Regions from separate parts of the Streptomyces sp. NPDC111628 genome, predicted to be linked through region 3. Evidence: riboswitches for the same ligand, from Rfam matches in the RefSeq annotation. Region 3 holds a riboswitch; each other region holds the start of a gene.

Region 1 (7,294 bases), on a different contig from region 3:
TGGTGACGCCGGTGCGCGTCGTCATCGGGCTCTGTCTTGTCGCACCGTTCGTCGCCATGCTGTGGGTCGGTTCGTACACCAAGACGGACCCGACCTTCATCGGCATCCCGTTCTTCTACTGGTACCAGATGGCCTGGGTGCTGATCTCGACCGTGCTGACGGTGACCGCGTACAAGCTGTGGCAGTGGGACCAGCGCGGCCGCGCCGCCGCCCGCTCCGCCGCCGCCCCCTCCTCTCCGTCCGCTCCCTCCGCTCCGAAGGGCGGTGAGTCGCGATGAACGACGGCGTGAACGGCGTCGCACTCGCCGTCTTCATCTTCTTCTTCGTCCTCGTCACCGCCATGGGCTTCCTGGCCGCCCGCTGGCGCCGGGCCGAGAACGAGCACAGCCTCGACGAGTGGGGCCTCGGCGGCCGCTCGTTCGGCACCTGGGTCACCTGGTTCCTGCTGGGCGGCGACCTGTACACCGCGTACACCTTCGTGGCCGTCCCGGCGGCGATCTACGCGGCGGGCGCGTCCGGCTTCTTCGCGGTGCCGTACACGATCCTGGTCTACCCGCTGATCTTCACCTTCCTGCCCCGCCTGTGGTCGGTCTCGCACAAGCACGGGTACGTGACGACCTCGGACTTCGTGCGCGGCCGGTTCGGCTCCAAGGGCCTGTCGCTGGCGGTGGCCGTCACCGGCATCCTGGCGACCATGCCGTACATCGCGCTCCAGCTGGTCGGCATCCAGGCCGTGCTCGACGTGATGGGCGTCGGCGGCGGCGAGGACACCAACTGGTTCGTCAAGGACCTGCCGCTGCTGATCGCCTTCGGTGTGCTGGCGGCGTACACGTACTCGTCGGGGCTGCGCGCCCCCGCGCTGATCGCGTTCGTGAAGGACACGCTGATCTACATCGTCATCGCGGTGGCGATCATCTACATCCCGATCAAGCTGGGCGGCTTCGACGACATCTTCGCTTCGGCGAGCGACAAGTTCACCGAGGCGGGCAAGGGCGGGGTGGTGCCGGACGCGGGGGGCCAGTGGACCTACGCGACCCTGGCGCTCGGCTCGGCCCTGGCGCTGTTCATGTACCCGCACTCGATCACCGCCACGCTGTCCTCGCGCAGCCGTGAGGTGATCCGCCGCAACACCACGATCCTGCCGCTGTACTCGCTGATGCTGGGCCTGCTCGCGCTGCTCGGCTTCATGGCGATCGCGGCCGGGGTGAAGGTGGACAACGGCCAGCTGGCGATCCCGCAGCTGTTCGAGAACATGTTCCCGGACTGGTTCGCGGGTGTCGCCTTCGCGGCGATCGGCATCGGCGCGCTGGTCCCGGCGGCGATCATGTCGATCGCGGCCGCGAACCTGTTCACCCGCAACATCTACAAGGACTTCATCAAGCCGGACGCCACGCCGCAGCAGGAGACGAAGGTCTCCAAGCTGGTGTCGCTGCTGGTGAAGGTGGGCGCGCTGATCTTCGTCCTGGGCATGGACAAGACCGTCGCGATCAACTTCCAGCTGCTGGGCGGCATCTGGATCCTGCAGACCTTCCCGGCCCTGGTCGGCGGCCTGTTCACCCGCTGGTTCCACCGCTGGGCGCTGCTCGGCGGCTGGGCGGTCGGCATGGTCTACGGCACCGTCGCCGCCTACGGTGTCGCCTCGCCGACGCAGAAGCACTTCGGCGGCTCCTCCGACGAGATCCCCGGCATCGGCGAGATCGGCTACATCGGTCTCACCGCCTTCGTGCTGAACGTGCTGGTCACCGTGGTCCTGACCTTCGTCCTGCGGGCCGTCAAGGCGCCCGACGGCGTCGACGAGACCAAGCCGTCCGACTACACGGCGGACGCCGGCGACCCCGGCGTCCAGGTGGAACTGCCCCCGGCCACGGCGGGCAGCTCGCACTAGCGGCGCTCTTCAGCGGGCCGTCGGAGAAATCCGGCGGCCCGTTGTCGTACCCGTGGGGCACACTCGGCGTCATGGACTTCGTGATCCGGCGGGCGACGGCCGAGGAGTACGACACCCTCGGCGAGATCACCGCGCAGGCCTATCTGCGCGACGGCCTCCTCGACTTCGGGGAGAGCGACACCTACCTGGACGAGCTGCGCGACGTGGCCAAGCGGGCGGCGGCCGCCGAGGTGCTGGTCGCCGTGGCCGACGGCCGGGTGCTCGGCGGCGTGACCTTCGTGCCCTCCGGCGGCCCCATGGCGGACATCGCGCGTCCCGGCGAGGCCGAGATACGCATGCTCGCCGTCGCCCGCGAGGCACGCGGCCGCGGGGCGGGCGAGGCTCTGGTGCGGGCCTGCCTCGACCGCGCCCGGACGGTGGCCGGTTGCACGGGCGTCGTGCTGTCGACCCAGACCGCCATGCGCACCGCCCACCGCCTCTACGCCCGCCTGGGCTTCGCCCGCACGCCCGACCGCGACTGGAACCCGCTGCCGGAGCTGGACGACATCACGCTGCTCACCTACGCACTGACGCTCTGACACGGCCGCGGCACCCCGCCACAACACCCCGCCGAGACACAACATCTGGGGGTGCTCGCGCCCCCCGGCACAAGATGTATGCTCGTGCTCGCTGTCGCCGCAGGGGAATCCGGTGCGAATCCGGAACTGTCCCGCAACGGTGTACTTGCGTGCATCCGTACGTCTTCGCACGTGCGCGCACGCCTGTCCAGTCCGAGGACCTGCCGACAGTGCGCCCGGCCGTCCCGGTCCGGGTGCCATGTCGTCCGGGCCTCGTGGAGTGGGCCGGTGGACGCGGACGCCGTGCGCGCTCGTGAGCCCCCCTGCCCTCCGCCAGGCCCCGTGCCGAGCGAGGGAGTGCTCCACGTGACCATCGCGCCAGCCGATCCGGCTTCAGCGACCCCGGTGACGGCGACCGGGGAACCCGACGGACCCGGTGCCGCCCTGCTGCGGACCCTGACCGGGCTGACCGCCGACCTCCAGGGCGCCGACCCCGGCCGGGTGGCCGCCGCCGCACTGCGCGGCCGGTCCGCCCGCGCCGACGAGGCCGAGCTGCGCGAGCTGGCCACCGAGGCGGCCGCCGGTCTGATCTCGGAGGACCCGGTCTACTCCCGGCTGGCCGCCCGCCTGCTGACCATCGGCATCCGCGCCGAGGCCGCCTCCCAGGGCGTCGTCACCTTCACCGGCTCCGTCGCCACCGGCCACCGCGAGGGCCTGATCGCCGACCGCACCGCGGCCTTCGTACGGCTGCACGCGGCCCGCCTCGACGGGCTGATCGACCCGGCCGCCGACGACCGCTTCGGCTACTTCGGCCTGCGCACCCTCTACAGCCGCTACCTGCTCCGCCACCCGATCACCCGCAAGGCGGTGGAGACGCCCCAGCACTTCCTGCTGCGGGTCGCCGCCGGACTCGCCGAAGACGACACCTCCCGCGCGGTGGACGAGGTCGCCGCCCTGTACGGCCTGATGAGCCGCCTGGACTACCTGCCCTCCTCCCCCACCCTCTTCAACTCCGGCACCCGGCACGCCCAGATGTCGTCCTGCTACCTCCTGGACTCCCCCAAGGACGAGCTGGACTCCCTCTACGACCGCCTCCACCAGGTGGCCCGCCTGTCCAAGCACGCCGGCGGCATCGGCATCGCCTACTCCCGCGTCCGCGCCCGGGGTTCGCTGATCCGGGGCACCAACGGGCACTCCAACGGCATCGTCCCGTTCCTGAAGACGCTGGACGCCTCGGTGGCGGCCGTGAACCAGGGCGGCCGGCGCAAGGGCGCGGCGGCGGTCTACCTGGAGACCTGGCACGCGGACGTCGAGGAGTTCCTGGAGCTGCGGGACAACACCGGCGAGGACGCCCGCCGTACGCACAACCTGAACCTCGCGCACTGGGTGCCGGACGAGTTCATGCGGCGGGTGGACGCCGACGGGACCTGGTCGCTGTTCTCCCCCGCCGACGTGCCGGAGCTGACCGACCTGTGGGGCGAGGAGTTCGACGCGGCCTACCGCAGGGCGGAGGAGGCGGGGCTCGCCCGCAAGTCGCTGCCCGCCCGCGAGCTGTACGGCCGCATGATGCGCACCCTCGCGCAGACCGGCAACGGCTGGATGACCTTCAAGGACACCGCCAACCGCACGGCGAACCAGACCGCGACCCCCGGTCACGTCGTCCACTCCTCCAACCTCTGCACGGAGATCCTGGAGGTCACCGACGACGGGGAGACGGCGGTCTGCAACCTGGGCTCGGTCAACCTCGGCGCGTTCGTCGACCCGGCGCAGGGGGACATGGACTGGGAGCGCCTGGACGCCACCGTCCGCACCGCGGTCACCTTCCTGGACCGGGTCGTCGACATCAACTTCTACCCGACCGAGCAGGCGGGCCGCTCCAACGCCCGCTGGCGCCCGGTCGGCCTCGGCGCGATGGGCCTCCAGGACGTCTTCTTCCAGCTGCGCCTGCCCTTCGACTCCCCCGAGGCGAAGGCCCTGTCCACCCGCATCGCCGAGCGGATCATGCTCGCCGCGTACGAGACCTCCGCCGACCTCGCCGAGCGGGGCGGCCCGCTGCCGGCCTGGGAGAAGACCCGTACGGCCAAGGGGGTGCTGCACCCGGACCACTACGGCGTCGAGCCCGCCTGGCCGGAGCGCTGGGCCGCGCTGCGCGCGCGCATGGCGACCACCGGGCTGCGCAACTCGCTGCTCCTGGCCATCGCGCCGACCGCGACCATCGCCTCCATCGCCGGGGTCTACGAGTGCATCGAGCCGCAGGTGTCCAACCTGTTCAAGCGCGAGACGCTGTCGGGTGAGTTCCTCCAGGTCAACTCGTACCTGGTGGACGACCTCAAGCGGCTCGGCGTGTGGGACGCACGCACCCGTGAGGCGCTGCGCGAGGCCAACGGCTCGGTGCAGGGCTTCACCTGGATCCCCGAGGACGTGCGCGCGCTGTACCGCACGGCCTGGGAGATCCCGCAGCGCGGCCTGATCGACATGGCCGCCGCCCGCACCCCTTACCTCGACCAGGCCCAGTCGCTGAACCTGTTCCTGGAGACGCCGACCATCGGGAAGCTCTCCTCGATGTACGCGTACGCCTGGAAGCAGGGCCTGAAGACCACGTACTACCTGCGTTCGCGCCCGGCGACCCGGATCGCCCGCGCCGCGGCCCGCGCCACCACCGTCCCCGTGCAGGCCGGCCCGGACCCCGAAGCGGTCGCCTGCTCCCTGGAAAACCCCGAGTCCTGCGAGGCCTGCCAGTAATGACCACCGAGATCCCCGCGAACCCCGCGACGCCCGTCACGAAGAACCTGCTCGACCCGGGCTTCGAGCTGACCCTGCGCCCCATGCGCTACCCGGACTTCTACGAGCGCTACCGGGACGCCATCAAGAACACCTGGCACGTCGAGGAGGTCGACCTCCACTCGGACGTCGCCGACCTGGCGAAGCTCAGCCCCATGGAGCAGCACCTGATCGGCCGCCTGGTGGCCTTCTTCGCCACGGGTGACTCGATCGTCGCGAACAACCTGGTGCTGACCCTCTACAAGCACATCAACTCCCCCGAGGCGCGGCTGTACCTGTCCCGCCAGCTCTTCGAGGAGGCCGTCCACGTCCAGTTCTATCTGACGCTGCTCGACACCTACCTGCCCGACCCGGAGGACCGCGCCGCCGCCTTCGCGGCCGTGGAGAACATCCCGTCCATCCGGGAGAAGGCCGAGTTCTGCTTCAGGTGGATGGACTCGGTGGAGTCGATCGACCGGCTGGAGACGCCGGCCGACCGGCGCCGCTTCCTGCTGAACCTGATCTGCTTCGCGGCCTGCATCGAGGGCCTGTTCTTCTACGGCGCCTTCGCCTACGTCTACTGGTTCCGCAGCCGGGGGCTGCTGCACGGCCTGGCCACCGGCACCAACTGGGTGTTCCGGGACGAGACCATGCACATGTCCTTCGCGTTCGACGTCGTCGACACCGTGCGCAAGGAGGAGCCGGAGCTGTTCGACGACCGGCTCCAGGAGCAGGTCACCGACATGCTGCGGGAGGCCGTCGAGGCCGAGCTGCAGTTCGCGCGCGACCTGTGCGGTGACGGCCTCCCGGGCATGAACACCGACTCGATGCGGCAGTACCTGGAGTGCGTGGCCGACCAGCGTCTGACGCGCCTCGGCTTCGCCCCGGTGTACGGCTCCGAGAACCCCTTCTCCTTCATGGAGCTGCAGGGGGTTCAGGAGTTGACCAACTTCTTCGAGCGGCGCCCCTCGGCGTACCAGGTGGCGGTGGAGGGCACGGTCGACCTGTCCGAGGACTTCTGAGTCTTCTGGGTCTCCTTCCCGTGGCGGGTCCGGGCCTCCCCGTCCTCCTGGGCCTCCCTGATCTGGCGGTCGATGCGCCGGTCGCGCACGATGCCGATCACCGAGGGCAGGATCATGAGGACGAGGAGTCCGAAGGTGGCGAGCATTCCGACGAGGGCTTCGATCTGGTTTCCGGTCATGACACCACTGTCACGCCGGTGACTCCTTACCGGGAGTGGCAGGACTGCCGTAAGGCCTCGATTTCCTGCCACCGGCGAGGCACACTGGCGGCATGCTGAAGAACGTGGCCGCCGTCCTGCTGGACGGTGCGCATCCCTTCGAACTCGGCGTGATCTGCGAGGTCTTCGGCATCGACCGGAGCGACGAGGGCCTGCCGGGGTACGACTTCGCGGTGGTCTCCGCGGAGGGCCCCACGCTGGGCACCCACGTCGGCGGGCTGACCGTCTCCACGCCGTACGGTCTGGAGCGGCTGGAGGAGGCCGACCTGATCGCGGTGCCGGCGGGCAGCGACTTCGTCCGCCGGGAGTACCCGCCCGACCTGCTGGACGCCCTGCGCAGGGCGACGGACCGGGGCACACGTGTACTGAGCGTGTGCTCCGGCGTCTTCGTGCTGGGCGCGGCAGGCCTGCTGGACGGGCGGCGGTGCGCGGTGCACTGGCACCACGCGGACGAGCTGGCCCGGCAGCACCCGCGGGCCCGGGTCGCGCCGGACGTGCTCTATGTCGACGAGGACCCGGTGATCACCTCCGCCGGGACCGCCGCCGGCATCGACGCCTGCCTGCACATCGTGCGCAAGGAGCAGGGGCCGGAGGTCGCCAACCGGATCGCCCGGCGCATGGTGGTGCCGCCGCACCGGGACGGCGGGCAGGCGCAGTACATCGAACGGCCGCTGCCGCGCTCCTCCTGCGACACCGTCGGCGAGGTGCTGGCCTGGATGGAGCAGCACCTCGACGAGGAGGTCACGGTCGAGCAGTTGGCGGTCCGGGCGCACATGTCCCCGCGCACCTTCGCCCGCCGCTTCCAGCAGGAGACGGGGACGACTCCCTACCGCTGGATCCTGCGCCAGCGCG
Region 2 (7,294 bases), on a different contig from region 3:
CCGGCGAGCCGTCGCGACGAGTTCCGCCCAGGCCGCTTCCTCGGCGGTCTTTCCAACCGTCGTTCCGGCCGTCTCCCCGCCCCCGGCCCGCGATTGCGTCACAGTCACCCACTCCTCCGGGGCGCCCGCGCGCCCCTCACGTCCCGTCGCCGAACGCCCTCGCGGTGATCCTGCCAGGGACGTCTCCGGAGAGCACCGGAGCGGGCACGCAGAGGGAGGCCGCGACACCGCTTCCGGTCACCGTGACGCCCTGCCCAGTTCATCTTCCGTTCACCCTGGTTACCTACGTTCGTCGCGCCAACGACCTCGAACGATTGCCTGGGTAAATGGAAAGCTTCTCGCTGATCCTCGCGATTGTGGTGGTAACCGCACTCGCGTTTGATTTCACGAACGGTTTCCACGACACCGCGAACGCGATGGCAACGACCATTTCGACCGGTGCGCTCAAGCCCAAGGTGGCGGTGGCGATGTCCGCCGTCCTCAACCTTGTAGGCGCCTTCCTCTCGGTGGAGGTCGCCAACACGATCTCCAAGGGTCTCGTCGACGAGACCGGCATCCGTCCCGAGGTCATCTTCGCCGCCCTGGTCGGCGCGATCCTCTGGAACCTCCTGACCTGGCTGGTCGGGCTTCCGTCCAGCTCCTCGCACGCCCTGATGGGCGGCCTGATCGGTGCCGCCGTCGCCTCGGCCGGTATCGGCGCGGTCAACGGCGACGTGCTCGTCACCAAGGTGCTCCTGCCCGCGATCGCCGCCCCGATCGTGGCCGGCCTCGCGGCGATGCTCGCCTCCCGGATGACGTACTCGCTGGGCCGCAAGGCCGACGGCAGGGCCGCCAAGAAGGGCTACCGGGCCGGCCAGATCGCCTCCGCCGGTCTGGTCTCGTTGGCCCACGGCACCAACGACGCCCAGAAGACCATGGGCATCATCACCCTCGCCCTGATCGCCGGCGGCTCGCTCGCCCCCGACTCCGACCCGCCCGTGTGGGTCATCCTGAGCGCGGGCCTGGCCATCGCGCTCGGCACCTACCTGGGCGGCTGGCGCATCATCCGCACCATGGGCAAGGGCCTGACCGACCTCCAGCCGCAGCAGGGCTTCGCCGCCCAGACCAGCGCCGCCACGGTCATCCTGGCCTCCTCCCACCTCGGCTTCTCGCTGTCCACCACGCACTCGGTCTCCGGTGCGGTGATGGGCGCGGGCCTCGGCCGCAAGGGCGGCGTGGTCCGCTGGTCCACGGCCACCCGGATGTTCGTCGCCTGGGGCCTGACGCTGCCGGCCGCGGCCCTGGTCGCCGCGCTCGCCGAGTGGGTCTGCCGCGCAGGCGACTGGGGCACGGCCCTCGTCGCGGTGTTCCTGATCGCGTCCAGCTTCGCGATCTGGCGGATCTCCCGCCGCGAGGTCGTCGACCACACCAACGTCGTCGACGGCGACCCGGTGGACACCGAGGGGCCCGGGCAGCCCGAGCCCGCCGGTGTGGTCACCACGGCGATGGCCGCCGTGTCGCCGCCCCCGACGGGCGCCACCGAGGACCTGGCGGCCACCGTCCCCGCCCCGGCCACCACCCCCGACCCCAAGGCCCCGTCGGCCGCCACCACCGTCTGAACCCGCCTGCCGGGTACGAAGGAAGCGAACCTCCATGAGCATCGACTGGGCAGCCCTCGGCTCCGTCTTCGGCGTCAGCCTCGTGGTCACGGTGGCCCTGGTGGGCCTGTTCACCCTCGGCATCGTCGGCCTCTCCCGCCAGGAGCGGGCCGCCGCCCAGGGCGGCTCCGCGGCCCTCGCGGTCACCGGCGCGTACGCGTGCTTCGCGGCCTGCCTGGCGGCGGTGGCGTACGGGATCTATCTGATCGTCGCCTGAGCGCCCTGCGCACCACCGCGCACGCTCCGGGGCGGGGCGCGGGACGGACTCGAACCGTTCCGCGCCCCGCCTCTTCGCGTGCCGGCGCACACCACTCGGGTGTGGGCCTTCGCACACTCCCCCGTCGCAGGTCAACGCCAGGTTGACGGGTGTTCGCGGGCCGTGGTGGACTTCCGGGGCCATCTACGGCGGCAGAAGAGGAAGCCCGGTGCGAATCCGGCGCGGTCCCGCCACTGTGACCGGGGACAGGATCCCCGGGAGCCAGGAACTCTCGCCGCCGTGCTCTTCGAACCAGGGCGCGGACACCCTGAGTGAGGACCTATCGCCATGCGCGGCTGCCGTTCCGGGCTCACCAGCGACACGCTTCGACTTCCCCTTCCCACGGCCGGTTGAGCCGTGCGTGCCGGACGCGTCTTCGCGTACGGCGCCGCCGCCGGCCTCCTCGGTGACCTCCTCCTCGGCGATCCTCGCCGCGGACACCCGGTCGCCGTGTTCGGCCGTGCCGCGGGCGCCGTGGAACAGGTGCTGTGGCGGGACCACCGGGGCCGGGGCGCCCTGCACACCGTCGTGTGCGCCGGCGGCGCCGCCGTCCTCGGCTCGGCCGCCGCGCATGCCGTACGCCGCTCCCCCGCCGCCTCCGTCGCGCTGACCGCCGCGGCCACCTGGTCGGTCGTCGGCGGCACCTCGCTGGCCCGCGAGGCCACTGCCATCGGCCGTGCGCTGGGGGCCGGGGACGTCGAGGCGGCGCGGGCGCGGCTGCCGCACCTGTGCGGGCGGGACCCGCAGGCGCTGGACGCCGACGGGATCGCCCGGGCCGTCGTGGAGTCCGTCGCCGAGAACACCTCCGACGCGGTGGTGGGCGCCCTGGTGTGGGGCGCGGTGGCCGGGGTCCCCGGGCTGCTCGGCTTCCGGGCCGTGAACACCCTGGACGCGATGGTCGGCCACAAGTCGCCCAGGTACCGCCGCTACGGCTGGGCCTCGGCCCGCCTCGACGACCTCGCGGGCTGGCCGGGCGCCCGCCTCACCGCCGTGCTGACCACCGTGGCGGGCGGTGACCCGCGCGGCGCCCTGCGGGCCTGGCGCGCGGACGCCGCACAGCACCCGAGCCCCAACGCCGGGCCCGTGGAGGCCTCCTTCGCGGGCGCCCTCGGCGTGCGGCTCGGCGGCACGCTCTCCTACGGCGGGCGGGTCGAGCACCGGCCCGTCCTCAACGGGGCGGCGGGACGCGCCGTACGGGCCGGTTCCGGCGACATCGACCGTGCCGTACGGCTGTCCCGGCGCGTGGGCCTGCTGGCGCTGGGCGTGTGCGCGGGCGCGCGGCTGCTCGCGCGCGGGGCCACCGCGAAGAACCCGGGTGTCACGAAGGGACGTACGTCATGAACGGTGGCCTCCTCGTCGCGGGCACCACCTCCGACGCCGGCAAGAGCGTCGTCACCGCCGGGATCTGCCGCTGGCTGGTGCGCCAGGGCGTCAAGGTGGCGCCCTTCAAGGCGCAGAACATGTCGCTCAACTCCTTCGTGACCCGGGACGGCGCCGAGATCGGGCGGGCCCAGGCCATGCAGGCCCAGGCCTGCCGGGTGGAGCCGACCGCGCACATGAACCCCGTGCTGCTCAAGCCCGGCGGGGAGCGCAGCAGCCAGGTCGTGCTGCTCGGCAGGCCCGTGGGCGAGATGAGCGCCCGCGGCTATCACGGCGGGCGCCAGGAGCGGTTGCTCGGCACGGTGCTCGACTCGCTCGCCGAACTGCGCGGCACGTACGACGCGGTGATCTGCGAGGGCGCGGGCAGCCCGGCCGAGATCAACCTGCGGCGCACCGACATCGTGAACATGGGGATCGCCCGGGGCGCCGGACTCCCCGTCCTCGTCGTCGGCGACATCGACCGCGGGGGCGTCTTCGCCTCCTTCTTCGGCACGGTGGCGCTGCTGGCGCCCGAGGACCAGGCTCTGGTCGCCGGGTTCCTGGTGAACAAGTTCCGGGGTGATGTGTCGCTCCTGGAGCCCGGGTTGGAGATGCTGCACGGTCTCACCGGGCGGCGGACGTACGGCGTGCTGCCCTTCCGGCACGGGCTCGGCATCGACGAGGAGGACGGGCTGCGCGTCTCCCTGCGCGGGACCGTGCGGGAGTCCGTCGTCGCGCCGCCGGTCGGCGAGGACGTGCTGCGGGTCGCCGTCTGCGCGGTCCCGCTGATGTCCAACTTCACGGACGTGGACGCGCTGGCCGCCGAACCGGGCGTCGTGGTGCGGTTCGTGGACCGGCCGGAGGAACTGGCCGACGCCGACCTGGTGATCGTGCCGGGGACGCGCGGGACGGTCCGGGCCCTGGAGTGGCTCCGGGAGCGGGGGCTGGCGGACGCGCTCGTCCGGAGGGTCGCCGAGCAGCGGCCCGTGCTCGGCATCTGCGGCGGCTTCCAGCTCCTCGGCGAGCACATCGAGGACGAGGTCGAGTCCCGCGCCGGGCACGTGGACGGGCTGGGACTGCTCCCCGTGCGGGTGCGGTTCGACCGCGACAAGACCCTCACCCGGCCGGTGGGCGAGGCCCTCGGCGAGCGCGTCGAGGGGTACGAGATCCACCACGGGGTCGCCGAAGTGGTAGCGGGTGATGCGTTCATCTCTGATGACAGAGGACGCAGCCTGGACGGCTGCCGGGTCGGCCAGACCTGGGGCACGCACTGGCACGGCTCGCTGGAGTCGGACGGCTTCCGGCGGGCGTTCCTGCGCGAGGTGGCCGCCGCCGCGGGCCGCCGCTTCGTGCCGGCCCCCGACACCTCGTTCGCCGCGCTGCGCGAGGAGCAGCTCGACCGGCTCGGCGACCTGATCGAACACCACGCGGACACGGACGCGCTGTGGCGGCTCATCGAGTCCGGCGCTCCGCAAGGACTGCCCTTCATTCCACCGGGAGCGCCCGCATGAGCACAGTGCTGTTGTTGTCGACCGCCGACACGGACCTGCTGGCGGCCCGCGCGTCGGACGCCGCCTACCGGATCGGCAACCCGACCCGGGTCGACGTCCGCGAGGAGCTGCCCGGGCTGGTCGAGGGCGCGGACCTCGCCGTGGTCCGCCTGCTCGGCGGCAAGCGCGCCTGGGAGGACGGGCTCGCCGCGCTGAAGACCGCCGGCCTCCCGACCGTCCTGCTGGGCGGCGAGAGCGTGCCGGACGCGGAGCTGATGGCCGAGTCGTCGGTCCCGGCCGGGGTGGTGGCCGAGGCCCTGCGCTACCTGGTCGAGGGCGGCCCGGACAACCTCACCCAGCTGGCGCGCTTCCTGTCGGACACGGTGCTGCTGACCGGCGAGGGCTTCGACGAGCCGCGGAAGATGCCGGAGTACGGCGTCCACGGCGAGCGTCTCCACACCGAGGGCCGTCCCACGGTCGGCGTGCTCTTCTACCGCGCCCACCAGCTGAGCGGCAACACCGCCTTCGTCGACACGCTGTGCGACGCGATCGAGGCGCGCGGCGCCAACGCCCTGCCCGTGTACTGCGGTTCGCTGCGCGGCGCGGACCCCGGGCTGTACGAGCTGCTGGGCCGGGCCGACGCCCTCGTCGCCACGGTCCTCGCGGCCGGCGGCACGCACGCCTCGCAGGCCTCGGCGGGCGGTGACGAGGAGGCGTGGGACATCGGTGCGCTGGCCGACCTGAACGTGCCGGTGCTGCAAGGCCTCTGCCTCACCTCCTCCCGGGCCGCCTGGGAGGCCTCCGACGCCGCCCTGTCCCCCATGGACGCGGCGATGCAGGTCGCGATCCCGGAGTTCGACGGACGGCTCGTCACGGTGCCCTTCTCCTTCAAGGAGCAGGGGCCGGACGAGGTGCCGGTCTACGTCGCCGACCCCGAGCGGGCCGCACGGGTCGCCGGGATCGCCGTACGGCACGCGGCGCTCGGGCACAAGCCGAACGCCGACAAGAAGCTGGCGCTGGTCTTCACGGCGTACCCGACCAAGCACTCCCGCGTCGGCAACGCCGTCGGCCTCGACACCCCCGCGTCCGCGGTGCGGGTCCTGGACGCGCTGCGGGAGGCGGGGTACGGGGTCAGCGAGTACCCCTCCGAGGGCGACGAGTTGATCCACCGGCTGATCGAGGCGGGCGGTCACGACGTGGAGTGGCTGACGGAGGACCAGCTGGCGGCGGCGCCCGCGCGGGTGCCGCTGGCCGACTACCGGGCCTGGTTCGAGAAGCTGGACCCGGAACTGCGGGACGGCATGCGGGAGGCATGGGGCGAGCCGCCGGGCTCGCTGTACGTCGACGGCGACGACATCGTGCTGGCCTCCCTCCGGTTCGGGAACGTCGTCGTGATGATCCAGCCGCCACGCGGCTTCGGCGAGAACCCGATCGCGATCTACCACGACCCCGACATGCCGCCGTCGCACCACTACATGGCGGCCTACCGCTGGCTGAACGCTGCGACATCGGAGGGGGGTTTCGGCGCCGACGCGATCGTGCACATGGGCAAGCACGGCACGATGGAGTGGCTGCCGGGCAAGGGGCTCGGCCTGAGCGCGGGCTGCGCGCCCGACGCCGTGCTCGGCGATCTGCCGCTGATCTACCCCTTCATCGTCAACGACCCCGGCGAGGGCACCCAGGCCAAGCGCCGCGGGCACGCCACGGTCGTCGACCACCTGGTGCCGCCGATGGCGCGCGCCGACACCTACGGCGACCTGGCCAAGCTGGAGCAGCTGCTCGACGAGTACGCCCTCGTCTCCGACCTGGATCCGACGAAGGCGCCGGCGGTCCGCGCGCAGATCTGGACGCTGGTCAAGGCGGCCGAGCTCCACCACGACCTGCACGTGGACGACCAGCCGGACGACGACGCGTTCGACGAGTTCGTCATGCACATCGACGGCTACCTGTGCGAGATCAAGGACGTGCAGATCCGCGACGGCCTGCACATCCTCGGCGGCGGCCCGGTCGGCGAGCCGCGCGTCAACCTCGTCCTCGCGGTGCTGCGCGCCTCGCAGGTGTGGGGCGGGCAGGCGAACGCGCTGCCGGGCCTGCGGGCCTGTCTGGCCGAGCACTTCGGGCTGGTGGAGAAGGACCTGCTGGCCGAGCCCGGCGCCCCGGTGAAGGCGCCGGTGGAACTGACGGACCTGGTCGACGGCCCCGCGCGGTCGGCGGCCGACGCGATCGACCTGCTCGAGCAGCTGTGCCGACGGTTCGCGGAGGGCATGGAGCTGCGGGCGTGGGACCCGGCGGCCGTTCCGGGCCTGGTGCGGGACGTGCTCGGCACCGAACTCGGCGACGCGGTGGCGGTGCTGGAGTTCGCCTGCGTGGAGGTCGTGCCGCGGCTCGCGCGGACCACGGACGAGATCGGGCACATCCTGCGGGCCCTGGACGGCGGTTACGTCCCGGCCGGGCCGTCGGGCTCCCCGACGCGCGGCCTGGTCAACGTCCTGCCGACCGGCCGGAACTTCTACTCCGTCGACCCGAAGGCGATCCCGTCCCGGCTGAGCTGG
Region 3 (7,294 bases):
GCCACCCGCACCCCATGCTGGACGTGCGACGCTTCCTGCTGCGGCCCTTCAGCGGCTCGATGCTCGCGGTGCTGTTCTTCTTCTTCGGCACCTACGGCGCCATCTACTACGCCACGCAGTTCCTGCAGTTCGTCCTCGGCTACGGCGCGCTGGAGACCGGCGTACGGCTGCTGCCGCTGGCCGGGGCCGTGTTCGTCGGCGCCGCGGTGACCGGGCGGCTGACCCCGAGGCTCGGCGTGCGGGCCATGGTCGGCTCCGGCATGGCGATCGGCACCGTCGGTGTCTTCCTGCTGGTCCTGATCGACCAGGGCTCCACCTACGCCGACTTCCTCGCCCCGATGCTGCTGCTGGGCCTCGCCATCGGCCTCAGCGTCTCCCCGGCGACCGACACCATCATGGGCTCCTTCCCGGAGAGCGAACTCGGCGTCGGCGGCGGCGCCAACGACACCGCGCTGGAACTCGGCGGTTCCCTCGGCATCGCCGTCCTGGGCTCCCTGCTCGGCACCTCCTACCGGGACGAACTGGCCGGCCTGGTGGGCGACCGGCTCCCGGCCGCCGCACTGGACACCGCCCAGGACTCGGTGGGCGGCGGACTCGCCGTCGCCGAGCGGCTCGCCACCAGCCCGGCGGCCGGACCCCAGCAGGCGCAGGCCCTCGCCGACGCCGTGAACCGGGCCTTCGCCCACGGCGTCTCGACGACCAGCCTCGTCGGCGGCGTCATCATGGCCGCCGGCACCCTGATCGTCCTCGCCGTCCTGCCCGGCCGCCGCGCCCGCGCCCAGCAGGCGGAGGACGCCCGGGAACCGGAGTACAGCGGCGCGGCGAGCTGACCCCGGGCAGCGCCCGTCACTCCGCCAGCGCCGCCAGCTCCTCCGCCGTCCGCGGGCCCCTCGCCGAGTCCGCCAGCAGGCCCCGCGCCCGCAGCAGCCCGGCCGCCGCGACGCCCCAGGGGAGCCGCAGCCTGGCCTGCCGCAGCAGGTCGGTGCGGGCCAGCGTCGGGGCAGCCGGGCCGGTGCGCACACCGTCCGGGGTGAGCAGGGCTGCGTCGTCGGACCAGCGCAGGGCGAGGTCGACGTCGTGGGTGGCCATCACCACGGTGGTGCCGCCCGCGCGCAGTCGGTCCAGGGTGGCCAGCAGCCGCTCCTGCCCGTCCGGGTCGAGACCGGCGGTCGGCTCGTCGAGGATCAGCACCCGGGGCCGCATCGCGACCGCCCCCGCGATAGCGGTCCGCTTGCGCTGCCCGTACGACAGCAGGTGCGTGGGCCGCTCGGCCAGCGCCGCGATGTCCAGCGCGGCCAGCGCCTCCCCGACCCGGGAGCGCACCTCCGCGTCGGGCAGCCCCAGGTTCAGCGGACCGAAGGACACGTCCTGGCCGACCGAGGCCGCGAAGAGCTGGTCGTCCGGGTCCTGGACCACCAACTGCACGGCGGTCCGCAGCCGGGTCAGCCCCTTGCGGTCGTAGGTCACCGGCTCACCGTCGACCGTCAACGTCCCCGCGCGCGGCCTCAGGCCGCCGCTCAGCAGCCGCATCAGCGTCGTCTTGCCACTGCCGTTGCGGCCGAGCAGCGCCAGCGCGCGCCCCTCGCGCACCGCGAAGTCCAGGCCCGCCAGCACGTCCGGACCCTCCTCGTACGCGAACGACGCGCCCCGCAGGGCGACCAGGGCCGGGGCCGGTTCAGAGGACTGGTCCGGTTCGCTCACGACAGGGGTCCTTCCAGTACGAGGGTGAGGGCGGCCAGCGCCGCGAGCAGCGTGACGCTCGCCGCCGTGAACGGCACCGAGACCCGGGCCTCGGGTACCAGCACGCGCAGGGTGCCGTCGTAACCGCGCCCGGCGAGCCCGGTCTGGAGCCGGGCCGCCCGGTCGAAGGCCCGCACGAACGCGGTGGCGCCGAGCCCGCCGAGCGAACGCCAGGCCGCCGCCCGGCTGGTGTGCCCGAGCCGCGCGGCCTGCGCCTCACGGATCCGGCGCACCGAGTCCAGCAGCAGGAAACTCATCCGGTACGTCACCAGCGCCACGTCCACGACCGGCGCCGGCACCCCGGCCCGCACCAGGCGCGGCAGCAGGTCGGACATCGGCGTGGTGAACGCGAACAGCAGCACCCCCAGCGAGGCCGCCGAGGTGCGCAGCAGCAGCCCGCCCGCGCGCACCGCACCGCCGTCGGCCGCCGTCAGGAACCCGTCCGGGCCCCCGACCTGGACCAGCAGCGGCAGCGCACCCGTCACGCAGAAGCCCAGCGGCACCCGGTAGGCCCGCCACAGCCGGCGCCCGGGCACGCCCGCCGGGCCCAGCAGCACCGTCAGTGCCGCCACCAGTACCAGCGCCGCGCCCGGCCAGGGCGGCAGCGAGATCGCGAGCACGGTCAGGCCGAGACCGAGCACGGCCTTGTCCACGGGATGGCGGCGGCGCCAGCGACTGCTGTGCGCCGCCGCGTCGATCGGCAGCACTCAGGCCCCTTCGGGGGTGTCCCCCGCAGCCGCCGTGGCCTCGGAAGTGGCCAACGCCCGCTCCTCGCCCTGCCGCCGGCCCCGGCGCAGTCCGAAGTAGTACGCCAGCACGCCCGCGCCGAGCGCGGCCTGGAGGGCGAACAGCGCCGACTCGACCTCCCCGGACGGCGGTTCGTACAGCGGGGAGAACCACGGTTCGTAGTCCGGTTCGATCTCGGTGATCGCCGTCTCCGCCTCCGCGTCGGCCCCGGCGAACGGCTCCTCCTTGTGGTCGCCGAGCCCCAGCACCAGCGGCAGCACCGCCAGCGCGGCCACGGCGAGCAGCAGCAGGGTGTTGATCTTCGCGTTCCGGCTCATCGGGCCGCCACCGCCTCCTGCTTCGGCTCGCCCGACCGCGTCAGCAGCACGCCCAGCCGGGTCAGTTCGCCCTTGCTGGACTGCACCAGCAGCCGCATCACGATCACCGTGAGCAGGCCCTCGCTCACCGCGAGGGGAATCTGCGTGACGGCGAAGATCGAGCCGAACTTGCCGAGCGCGCCCAGGAACCCGCTGCCCGGGTCCGGGAAGGCCAGCGCCAGCTGCACGCTGGTCACGCAGTACGTGGACAGGTCGGCGACGAACGCGCCGGAGAACACCGTGACCATCAACGGCACGTCCCAGCGGCGCAGCAGCCGGTAGACGCCGTACCCGGCCCAGGGGCCGACGATCGCCATCGAGAAGACGTTGGCGCCGAGCGTGGTCAGCCCGCCGTGGGCGAGCAGCAGCGCCTGGAAGAGCAGGGTGATGGTGCCAAGGACCGCCATGATCGGCGGCCGGAACAGGATGGCGCCCAGACCGGTGCCGGTCGGATGGGAGCAACTCCCGGTGACCGACGGCAGCTTCAGGGCCGACAGGACGAACGTGAAGGCCCCGGAGGCGCCGAGGAGCAGCGTGCTCTCCGGGTGCTCCCTGACCTCACGGGTGAGTGACCGGACTCCGTGGACGACGAACGGCGCGGACGCGACACCCCAGGCGATCGCGTGCGCCGGTGGCAGAAAGCCCTCGGCTATGTGCATGGCTCAGCAGACCCTCTCCAGCACCTCGTGGATGGACGACGCGCCTTGGCCGGTCTCCTGGCTTACGGGTACCACCGCCCGTGCTCCGCCTTCCCGGATCGCAAGCGATCCAGTGGCTGCCCGCGAGGGCCGGAGCCGGACTTCCCGATTCACAGTGGCGAGGGCCGCACCGGCATCACACCGGATTTCCCGTTCACCAAGGCGTGGCGACAGTAGTGCTCCCACGGGGGCGGGCACAAGCGGGCCTCGGGCCCGGCGGGCGCCCCGCCCGGCCGTCGAACAGGCCTCGGGACTGCGTAAACGCCCGGCGCCGCCGTCAGCGGGACCGGCCGCCCCGCTCGGGTCGCCGGACCACCATGTCCCGCATCCGGGTGGTCAGCGCGGTCGCGGCGGCCGTGAGGAAGACGAAGCTGTAGGTGATCTGGAGGATGGCCACGACCCGCGCGGCCTGGCCGCGCGGGGTGATGTCCCCGTACCCGACGGTCGCGAGCGTCACCACGGTGAAGTACAGCGCGTCGATCCGGGTGTGCAGTCCGCTGAACTCGCCCGGCGACTTGGCGAGGGCGTAGTACGTGGCCGAGAAGACGTGCACGGACAGGACGATCAGCAGCGAGATGACCACCCCGGGCCGGCTGTCCGGACGGTCCAGGAGAACGTGCCGGATCTGCCGCAGCAGCAGCAGGGCCACGAGGGTCAGCAGCAGGGCGAACAGCACCCAGCTCAGCAACGGCCGCTGCGGCCCCAGCTGGTCGAGGGGGAGCAGGAAGTACGCCACGACCACGGCGGCCGCGATCCCGACCCGTACGAGCCAGGGCCGGACGGCGTCCCAGCCGGTACGGGGACGCGGCCGAGGCCGGGGACGTGGCTGTGCGGTCCGGTGGTCCTTCACCGCGCCGCTCCCGCCGTCGGCGCTCCGTCCGGCGTCCCGCCCGCCTCCGGCCGGGTCCGGCGCACCAGCTGGGCCACGACGAACGAGACGACCGAGGCCATGACGATCAGCGGCATCTGGTCGTGGGAGTCCCGGCCCATCAGCAGCACCGCCAGGACCGAGCTGGCCAGCGGCAGCCCCGTCACCGCGGCGGCCGCGGCGGCGATGCCGAGGGCGAGGGCCGGGGTGGCGCCGAAGCCGGGCAGCCCGGAGCAGGCCAGGGCCGTCGCCGCGCCCAGCAGGACGGCCGGGAAGATCGGGCCGCCGCGCAGCGCGCCCAGCGCGATGCCCCAGGCCAGCGCCTTGCACGCGACCAGCGCGACCAGCGCCCCCACGGACCAGGCGTGCGGCTGCGCGGCGAGCTGGGCGAGGGTGGCCTGGCCGGACAGCGCGGCCTCGGCCGGGGAACGGCCGGTGATCAGCGCGTACGCGGCGACACAGACGCCGACCGCGGTGGCGCAGGCGACGGTGCGGGCGGCCGTGCGGCGCCGGGTCCAGGTGACGGTGCGGCGGCCCAGCGCGCGGGCCAGCGTCACCAGTACGGCGATCAGGGCGGCGGTGGGCAGGCCCCACAGGAAGTCCCCCGCGTCCGGATTGGCCTGCGGCGGCAGGTCGGGCAGGCCCAGCGCGCCGATCTCCAGCCCCGTCCACTGCCCGAAGCCGGTGAAGACCAGGGCGCCGGTCGCGCTGGCCAGCAGGCAGGGCAGCAGCAGGGCGACCAGCTGGGTGCCGGCCAGCCCCGCCCCCTCGATGAGCAGGACCGCCGCCGCGATCGGGCCGCCGAGGATGGTGGAGATCGCGGCGGTGGAGCCGGCCGTGGCGAGGATCGCGCTCGCCCGCTGGTCGCCGCCCGCGCCCGCCCGCCGTACCGCCAGCAGGGCGAGCCCGCTGCCGACGGCCATGAGCGGGGCCTCGGGGCCCAGCACCACGCCGAGCGGCAGCGTGGCCAGCGCGGCCAGCACCGCGCCGGGCAACGCCCGGGGGCCGACGGGCGCGCCGCCCAGGCCGTTCACCGGCAGATGGCCGCCGCCGCCCGGCATCCGGGTCACGATCGGCGCCAGGATCAGCCCGGCGAGCACCAGCGCGGGCAGCGGCCACCACCACGGCGGGGTGTCGTACCCGGCCGCCTCGGGCAGCGAGGTCCACACCCAGTGCTGCAACTCGTGCTGGAGCCCGACGAAGAAGAAGCAGGCCAGCGCGATGGGCACCCCCAGCAGCACGCACAGCAGCAACAGCCGCCGGTAGCCGGGGCTGAGCAGGGTCTGCCGCAGGGACCGCTCCGCCCGGTCCGGGACGGCGTTCGCCGGCGCGGTCACGGAACCCGTCCGCGCGGGCCCCGCCGGGGCAGCGGCCGACTCGTCACACGCCCTCCTTCGTCCCGCCCGGGTCCGTCGGTCACCGGGGCCGCGGGTGCCGCTCAGTTAACGCGAGGCCGGGGGCGCCCGCATGCGCACGCCCGGCGCGCGATTCACCCGTACGGCGGACCCGCGTGGCCGGGGAGCGCGGCCACCCGCAGGCTCTGAATGACCTGTCGGTGCCGTCGGGCGCCGGTGGGCAGCTGCCCCGTACGGGGGACACAGAAAGGACTCCGCTCATGAGCCAGCACGCCGAACCCACTCCCGGCCGGCCGTCCCACGGCGGCGACGCCTCCTGGGCCCAGCGCTCGGGGGACCGCACCAGCGGCTGGGTGACCGGCGGTGTCGTCTTCGCGGGTGTACTGCTGCTGCTGAACGGCGCGCTCGCCGTCCTCCAGGGCATCGCGGCCATCGCCGAGGACGACGTCTACGCCCGTATCGGCACCTACGTCTACGAGATGAGCCTGACCGGCTGGGGGATCGTCCACGTCATCCTCGGCGCCCTCGTGTTCGTCACCGGTTTCGGTCTGCTCAAGGACATGGCCTGGGCGCGGGTGGCGGGTATCGTCCTCGCCTCGCTGAGCCTGATCGCCCAGTTCCTGTTCCTGCCGTACGCGCCCGTCTGGTCCGTGATCATGATGGCGATCGACGTGTTCGTGATCTGGGCCCTGGCGAGCCGTCAGGACAGCGCGTCGTCCCGGGCCTGAGACGCCACGCCCGGATCCGACGGACGGTCACCCCGCACCCGCGGTGGTGACCGTCCGTCGGATCCGGGCTCAGTGGCGGCGCAGGCTCCGGGCCAGCGCCGTCGCCGCCGCCGCGGTGCCCACGGCGGCCGCCGCCGCGGCCGCGAGGGCCAGGGCCCGGGCCCGCGGACCGGGAGCGGCCGGCCGGGCGCCCGGGGCGGTCCCGTACGCGCTGCCCGGGGTCCCCGGGCCGGTCGCGGGGCCGGGCGGCAGGGCCGAGGCCAGCAGTTCCGCCAGATGGACGCCCTCGTGGCCGCCGCTGTCGAACTCGTGGATCTGGGTGCGGCAGCTGAACCCGTCGGCGAGGACGACGGCCGACTCGTCCTCCTCCCGCAGCCGCGGCAGCAGCACCCGTTCCGCGCACGCCTCGCTGACGTCCAGGTGACCGCGCTCGAAGCCGAAGTTGCCGGCCAGCCCGCAGCAGCCGGAGTCCAGCCGTTCCGCGTCCACCCCGGCCCGGCGCAGCAGCTCCTGGTCGGCCTCCCAGCCCAGTACCGCGTGCTGGTGGCAGTGCACCTGGGCCAGCGCCCGCGCGGACCGGTCGGGGACCTTCGGCGGCTCGTAACCCGGGGAGTGCCCGGTGAGCAGCTCCGAGAGGGTCACCGTCTGCTCGGCCAGCCGCAGCACGTCCTGGTCGCCGGGGAACAGCTCGGCCGCGTCGGCCCGGAACACGGCCGTGCAGCTCGGCTCCAGTGCCACGACCAGGCCGCCCGCCCGGACATGCCCGGCCAGGGCGCGCACGGTCCGGGTGAGGACCTTCTCG

The links. A riboswitch is a leader RNA that binds a small molecule or an ion and turns the genes downstream of it on or off. The one in region 3 is predicted to bind cobalamin.
Region 1: linked by a shared signal. The riboswitch ahead of ACZ7MF_RS05710 (ribonucleoside-diphosphate reductase subunit alpha) and the one ahead of ACZ7MF_RS30460 (energy-coupling factor ABC transporter permease) in region 3 are both predicted to bind cobalamin.
Region 2: linked by a shared signal. The riboswitch ahead of ACZ7MF_RS32855 (cobalamin biosynthesis protein) and the one ahead of ACZ7MF_RS30460 (energy-coupling factor ABC transporter permease) in region 3 are both predicted to bind cobalamin.

What each region holds. Positions count from the first base shown of each region.
Region 1 covers NZ_JBVKBZ010000001.1:1,158,583-1,165,876, reverse strand. Annotated here, with positions in the region: gene ACZ7MF_RS05725 (DUF3311 domain-containing protein) at 1-278, shown strand, start outside; gene mctP (monocarboxylate uptake permease MctP) at 275-1,885, shown strand; gene ACZ7MF_RS05715 (GNAT family N-acetyltransferase) at 1,957-2,463, shown strand; cobalamin riboswitch at 2,542-2,685, shown strand; gene ACZ7MF_RS05710 (ribonucleoside-diphosphate reductase subunit alpha) at 2,809-5,184, shown strand; gene ACZ7MF_RS05705 (ribonucleotide-diphosphate reductase subunit beta) at 5,184-6,224, shown strand; gene ACZ7MF_RS05700 (hypothetical protein) at 6,137-6,403, opposite strand; gene ACZ7MF_RS05695 (GlxA family transcriptional regulator) at 6,496-7,294, shown strand, end outside.
Region 2 covers NZ_JBVKBZ010000007.1:51,764-59,057, forward strand. Annotated here, with positions in the region: gene ACZ7MF_RS32840 (class II aldolase/adducin family protein) at 1-102, opposite strand, end outside; gene pitH (low-affinity phosphate transporter PitH) at 327-1,598, shown strand; gene ACZ7MF_RS32850 (hypothetical protein) at 1,633-1,854, shown strand; cobalamin riboswitch at 2,004-2,144, shown strand; gene ACZ7MF_RS32855 (cobalamin biosynthesis protein) at 2,251-3,234, shown strand; gene ACZ7MF_RS32860 (cobyric acid synthase) at 3,231-4,763, shown strand; gene cobN (cobaltochelatase subunit CobN) at 4,760-7,294, shown strand, end outside.
Region 3 covers NZ_JBVKBZ010000006.1:215,266-222,559, forward strand. Annotated here, with positions in the region: gene ACZ7MF_RS30440 (MFS transporter) at 1-830, shown strand, start outside; gene ACZ7MF_RS30445 (ATP-binding cassette domain-containing protein) at 847-1,701, opposite strand; gene cbiQ (cobalt ECF transporter T component CbiQ) at 1,698-2,447, opposite strand; gene ACZ7MF_RS30455 (energy-coupling factor ABC transporter substrate-binding protein) at 2,448-2,804, opposite strand; gene ACZ7MF_RS30460 (energy-coupling factor ABC transporter permease) at 2,801-3,502, opposite strand; cobalamin riboswitch at 3,533-3,718, opposite strand; gene ACZ7MF_RS30465 (potassium channel family protein) at 3,819-4,283, opposite strand; gene ACZ7MF_RS30470 (chloride channel protein) at 4,388-5,746, opposite strand; gene ACZ7MF_RS30475 (DUF7144 family membrane protein) at 6,025-6,492, shown strand; gene ACZ7MF_RS30480 (FAD-binding and (Fe-S)-binding domain-containing protein) at 6,562-7,294, opposite strand, start outside.